3 regions of the Shewanella sp. 10N.286.52.B9 genome follow, and region 2 is predicted to be linked to each of the others. Evidence: predicted binding sites of a transcription regulator. Region 2 holds the regulator's gene; each other region holds the start of a gene.
What was found. The regulator LexA, encoded in region 2, represses DNA repair genes until DNA is damaged. The targets are predictions, from matches to a motif close to TACTGTATNNNNATACAGTA.
Positions count from the first base shown of each region.

Region 1: BCU91_RS09605 (S24 family peptidase) is a predicted target of LexA. The motif match lies at 970-989, and genes of this name have one in related genera.
Region 3: BCU91_RS10310 (DNA polymerase II) is a predicted target of LexA. The motif match lies at 822-841, and genes of this name have one in related genera.

Region 1 covers NZ_MCTY01000164.1:56,599-58,878, forward strand. The annotation lists gene BCU91_RS09600 (Y-family DNA polymerase) at 1-502, opposite strand, end outside; gene BCU91_RS09605 (S24 family peptidase) at 543-950, opposite strand; gene BCU91_RS09610 (hypothetical protein) at 1,418-1,822, shown strand; gene BCU91_RS09615 (RecX family transcriptional regulator) at 1,989-2,280, shown strand, end outside.
Region 2 covers NZ_MCTY01000198.1:33,939-36,218, forward strand. The annotation lists gene BCU91_RS15625 (SulA-like leucine-rich domain-containing protein) at 391-897, opposite strand; gene lexA (transcriptional repressor LexA) at 894-1,511, opposite strand; gene plsB (glycerol-3-phosphate 1-O-acyltransferase PlsB) at 1,890-2,280, shown strand, end outside.
Region 3 covers NZ_MCTY01000167.1:6,394-8,673, forward strand. The annotation lists gene BCU91_RS10310 (DNA polymerase II) at 1-783, opposite strand, end outside; gene dinG (ATP-dependent DNA helicase DinG) at 892-2,280, shown strand, end outside.

The sequences.
Region 1 (2,280 bases), on a different contig from region 2:
ATTGGATATAACATACCCCGTTATAGCCCTGGAGCTTTTTAGCGGCATGATTGGCCACTTTGGCAAGGGTTAAGGTGGCAGCAATACCGACACACACAGGTAAACGGGTTTCTTTCCATACCGCGCGGCGGATCATAGCGGCATGGCTTAATAAACACGGGATCGCAGGGTAACAATGTTTAAATGACAGAAATGACTCATCAATAGAGTAAATATGTTGCTCAGGTGCAAAGCGGCCAATCACTTCCATCATAGAGTGAGACAAAGAGGCATAAAGCTCATAATTGGAGGAAAGCGCAATCACGCCTGCTTTTTCACAAAAATCGCGCACTTCAAAGTAAGGACCAAATTTACCCACTCCTAATGCTTTTGCCTGGCGGTTAGCCGCCACAATGCAACCATCGTTATTGGACAGCACCACGATAGGACGGCCACGCCACTCTGGGCGAAACACTTGCTCGGCGCTGCAATAAAAAGAGTTGGCATCAACGAGTGCATACATAATTTAACTGTCCGTTAGTCGTTAGTTTAATCAGCTAACATTAGTTATTAACTAATATAGGGCTTTGGCGATGACAACGGATTGAACGGATCACCACGCCTTCAACACTGAAGTTGTCATACTCTTGTATCGTGACACTCTGGTGAAGATCATTTGCCGATAATAATAATCGCCGCTTGATATCAATGAGCTTACAGACAAAGTTGCCGTTATAGTTTGCCACTATCACATCATGGTTTTCGACACTGACATGGCGATCCACAATGAGAATATCCTTATCAAAAATGCCGATTTTCTCCATAGAGTCGCCGCTAGCTTGGCCAATAAAAGTGGCACTGGGATGTTCAATCAATAGCTCATCTAAACTTAATGGCAGTTGCCGATATTCAGCAGCAGGACTTTCAAAACCAGTAATACCGGCACAAGCAAAAATAGGAATAACCTTCATAACAATCGACACCCAACAGCACTGTATGTTTATACAGCATTATAGCTGTCCCCGTAAAATTGGCAATAAATTCCGTAAGGTTGTCGAATAAGCGTGCGAATTGTTGGTTATTTAATCTGTTATGGGTCATTGAGGGAATGCTTTGCTGAGTGAGCTGAACTAAACAGCATTGCTAAGTACTAAATTATGAGCAAGGTAAGCGTGAGTGTTTAAGATTGAGTGGCGACTATTATCGAGCTGCTGTCGAACCATTAGCCGAAAATAACCTAATAAGCATTCTTTAAGGAAAAACGTTAAAAGTTAATTGTTTGTTCAGCTTACGTTTAGCTTACGTAGGTAAAATAGAGGCAAGTTTAAAGCTTATTATCAGTATCAGAATTTTATAAAGCGCTAATACTGACGATGAGTTCAAGTGCAAAGTGCTTAATCAGCCAGAAATCAGTTGTTCATCAACGGGAGTAAACATAATGAAAAAAGTATTTATCATTTCAATGTTAGCAATATTATCTTTTGGCGCGAGCGCTAGCCCATCGACTCAAAAGCCCGTTGTCATTCAAATTCAGGATTCATTCACGCAAATCAATAGTGCTTTAAGCTGCTCAATTGTATATGCCCACACTCCGATGACTTCACAGGCCGATTATTATAAAGGAGTAGTCTACGAACGCTATTCAGATCTTGTTGAACAACTCGTGTTATCAGGCCAGTCAGAAGAGGGCGCAAGACAAACAGCGATTGAAAAAATTGTCATGCAAACACAAACCATTGAACAACAAATCAATGATACTAAAAGCGGTGGAAAAACAGAGTTAAAACAACTGCTGCAACAAACGGCTAAAAAGAATGATTGTGTCCACTACGCAAATAATTAAGATGTACGGTCACAATTAAGATGTACGGGCATAGTTAATATTCATAAAGCGATTAATATTTACCACGAATAAAGCAGACATTTTACCGTGGCAGGAACTTCTAGTTCTGAACAGAGTAGTGGTCTGCTAAACTGCCTTTGTCATTTCTAATCAATTAAAATTTTTTATGCAAAGTAAGCCACTTCGTCAAGCCAAAACAATCGAGAATGTTTTCAACAGTGCCTATTGGCACCTTGGTCAGCAAGATTTTACTATCAATGAAATTCGCACCAAGCTTGAGCGTAAAACCGATAACCAGCAATGGATTGACACTGTTCTCGCTAGACTCATTGAAAGTGGCTATTTGAAAAAAGATTTTGATTTTGCCGTTCGCTATTGCGAACTGGCCTTTAGTCATGAGACGGCTAAAGGCGCTATCAAACGTAAATTACAATTAAGAGGCGTATCAGTTGCTGAAA
Region 2 (2,280 bases):
AAAAGCCACACAGTAATACTCTGCTCTATGCAAACTTTTCATACCCGAAAAAGTTTGATCATTTCAAAGTACACGGTGGCTTTGAGCTTGAAAACTCAATTATGTTATTACGTTACGGTGCCACACTTGTACCTAATACTGAACTTATCAATTATATTTGACGCTTTACATTCAAGGCTTTCTATACCGCACGGTACCAGCTCAATCTTTTAATAGCGTTTGTATCTTTTTGACATTTATTCTCGGCAGTACGATAAATTGTTACTACCTTGTTAACTACATTACTTGGAGATTAAATATTGATCAAGATCACTTTATCATCTAATTTGCTGAAAAAAGTGCAAAAAAAAGCCCCTCAGCGTAGTGAAGGGCTTTTTTAGTCATATTTTACTAGTGAAACGAGGTAAGGTTTACCCGAGTCGGTACTGCTAAAGTTTGCGTTAATGGGTCGCCTTCAGGTAAGTGAGTATTTACATCTTCAATGATAAGCCCTTGGGCTAAGGCATTTTTGGCAACCAATTGAATGCGGCGATTGTCGCGGGCATCTAATGGTGGTGTCCAAGTAATTACTGCACTTGAAGTACCGTTAGTGAGCGCTTTTTCCATCGCCCACAGGGTTTCGACTTCATCTTTGGTGTGAACTAACAATACTCTGTCCATACGAACATTGGCATTAGCAAGAATTTGCTTATAACCGATATGCGGCGGATTAATCAGTACAATCCAACGGCCTTGCTGACTTAAAATGGCTAACTGACTGCATAATTGAGTCAATTCAGTTAAGCCTTGGTTTTGGGTGCGCTTGGTTTCAATCCCTTGTTTAGTGGGTAAGGGATCAGATGCCATATCTACCCATAATCCAGGGTGACGCGGTGCATTGCCTATTAATGTGTTCATAACCAACCTCCATTACGAATAACGCCAACAGCAAGCCCTTCAATCGTTAGGTTTTGGCAACTTAAATCAACTTTAATCGGCTCATATTCTGCATTTTCAGCATGTAAATAAATAATATTGCCTTTCTTTTCAAATCTTTTCACGGTTACATCGTCTTCAAGACGTGCCACTACAACTTGACCATTGGTGGCAGTTTGCATTTTATGCACTGCTAATAAGTCGCCCTCTAAAATACCAATGTCTTTCATACTGTCGCCACGAACGCGTAGTAAGAAATTAGCATTGGGCTTAAACATTTCTGGGTCAACTTGGAAATACTGTTCAACATGCTCTTGAGCAAGGATAGGTTCACCTGCAGCAACTTGGCCGATAAGTGGTAAGCCTGCTTCAACTTCCTCCTCCACCTGCACCATGCGGATCCCGCGAGAGGTACCAGGAATAATTTCAATACAGCCTTTTTTTGCCAGTGCTTTTAAGTGTTCTTCAGCGGCATTGGCGCTTTTGAAGCCTAATCGAGTTGCAATTTCTGCACGAGTTGGCGGCATACCTGTTTCGGCGATATTACATTTAATTAGCTCTAATATTTCAGCTTGGCGTGGCGTTAAAGGTCTCATATTGATTCCTGTTTTTTTATACAGTGACTGTCATTATATACAGTATCGGTGGTCGCGCAAGTATTAACCAAATTAATTTAACTATTATCATCTAATTCTTGTTGGCTATATATGGGGGCACGGTTAAGTATATGTAATTTAATTATTTAGTTAATGAAGGTAAGTCAGCTTTTTAAACCGATGAAATTGGCTATTTCTCACATCGTTTGTTTAAACAGTATATTTATACAGTAGTGTTGATTGAAAATAGGTTGGTTGTTATTCGGATATGGCTATTTTTACTGAACAAATATTCTCTGTATAGACCCTTGTTAGTGAAACTGAACCATTATCTGGTATTCTATGGCCAATTAATTGATGTTGAATATGCGAACACTCATGTTAAAACCTGACTCAATCATAGCAAAATCATTACGTTGGATTCAAAAACTGATGGTGCACACGGTTGTTGTGCCTGAAGATCCCTTTGCCGATCTGAACTTAGACCCAGATAAACCAGTGGTCTATGTGATGAAGACAGAATCACTCAGTGATATTGCGGCATTAAATGAAGTGACCGCCAAATATGGCTTACCGAGCCCTTATGAGCGACTAGACGTTGATGGCTTAAATACCCCTAGAATTGTGTGTATTGAAGGTCGTAAGCCTCTATTTGGCAAGCGTTTAAGTGGCGAAAAATTTGTTGATAACTTCACCAGCTTATTAGCCTTACATAAAAAAAATGATCAACTTGATATTCAATTGGTGCCAGTGAGTCTGTATTGGGGAC
Region 3 (2,280 bases), on a different contig from region 2:
GGTTAACGGTATCGAATGTAACTGACAACGTTTATACAATAGTGACAAATCAAAAGTGACGACCGCCCAGCCAATAATGACATCAGGATCATATTCGGCAAACCAATCAATTAATCGCTTAATAAGCTCAACTTCGGTAACCACCCACTGAATATAGTGCTCTGACTCTTGAGGCTGTCCCACCATAATGACTAATTGATAATCTTGCCCATATAAGCCAACTGAATATAACTCGCCGCTAGGGCTACATTCGAAATCCAACGAAATCATAGAAAGCGAGATGTCATTATCGCTTTTTCTTGCTTTTACAGCTTGGTACACCGGCAATTGACTTAAGCTGGTATTCTGACTGTTACATAAATCAGCCTCTAAACTAGATTGCCCGATAAACTCAACATCAAAGGCAATAAAGCGTTCTATCAAATATCGCTGCTCTGCCCTAATATCTGCCTCATAAATCTCAATCCCCATATCATTGGCAATCCGCAATAACTGCCTTTGTACACTGGCTGACTTTAAGTAAATACAGGCGATAGCTTGGTGATTAAAGTTTTTAAGCGCGACAGTTTCGATTCTGCAACCTTGATGAATATGTCCTGCGAGTTTTGGTATATCTATTTGACGGCAAAAACACACTACTTCAGCCCCGTCCACTTCTATCAGCACAGGGCCAGATCTCGTTTTTAAATAATATTGCAATATAAGTCGACCATCACGAAAAGCTGAATGCCGCGTCAACACTCGCCCTTTGATAGAAGTCACCTTATTTACGCTTACTGTCATAGTTTTTGGCTCGATTAAATATTTCGTGCAGTTCAATTCACTGTTATTATGTACAGCATATAACAGCGAACACATAAACAGTAAGCAAAGAATGCGAATAGGTCACTCATGTTAACGGATAAAGTCAAAAGTCAGATCCGCACTATCTATAAAGATATCGCGGCGGCAATGCCAAATTTTCGCTCTCGCCGTGAGCAAAACTATATGGTGGCTGAAATATCTAAAACACTGGCCGGTGAATATGACAAACACCGTCGCATTATGGTTTGTGAAGCCGGCACCGGTATTGGTAAATCCTTATCCTATATTCTTGGCACGATTCCGTTAGCCATTGCCAGCAAGAAAAAAGTCTGTATAGCAACGGCAACCGTAGCATTACAAGAGCAATTACTGCATAAAGATTTACCCTTCTTTTTGCAACAGTCTGGGGTAGACTTTAAATTTGGTTTAGTCAAAGGCCGTCAGCGTTATGTTTGCTTAGCAAAGCTTGAAGCCATGATCGGCCCCGAAGACACCTCACAAATGGCGATGTGGCAGACAAAGCCTGATCAAAGCCAGATTGACCAACTCAAAAAAATCCATAAAGATTACCAAGATAAAAAGTGGAACGGTGAAATCGACACTTTAGAGCAACCTGTTCCTGACTTTTTATGGCAGCAAATATGCTGTGATAAACACAGCTGCCATCGTCAGTTATCCAATCATCATAACTGCCCTTTTCATAAAGCCCGTGAAGATGTCGAAACCTGGGACGTACTCATTGTTAACCACAGTTTGTTATTTGCCGACTTAGAACTGGGCGGCGGCGTTATTTTACCAGAGCCTGAAGAGATGTTTTATGTCATCGATGAGGCGCATCATCTGCCAACAGTTGCCAGAGATTTCTCCAGCGCCCAAGCAAGTCTTCGCGGCACAGCTGATTGGCTAGAAAAGGCAGGTAAAACCTGCTCTAAATTACAAAACCAATTAAAAACCACTCATATTATTGCACCAGTGCAAGCGATGCTAGATCACATTAATGAGCTGGTTAGCCAGCTTAATCAAGTGGCACATTTTTGTGATACCCAGCCGCAGCTCTTTGCCAACCCAGAAACCCGTTTAAGATTTGAAAATGGCAAATTACCAGAGTCATTACTCATACAGGCCGAAAACTTAGCTTCAGCATCGAATTCTGCATTAAAGCAATTTAATAAAATTCAAACCGTTTTAAGTGAAGCGATAAAAGATGGTGAGTTACCTAAACATCAATCAGAAACAGTGCTTTCAGAAGCAGGCTTTATTTCCCAGCGTTTAGAAAACTTGCATAAATTATGGAAAATGCTCGCTAAAGAAGACTCAAAAAAAGGTGCGCCCATGGCGCGCTGGGCTGAACTGATCACAGGTAAACAACAGGATTATTTATTATGTGCGTCTCCTATTGAAGTGGGTTTCATGCTCGAATCTATGCTGTGGCAAAAAGCCGCAGGTGTTGTATTGTGCAGCGCAACACTGCGGGCG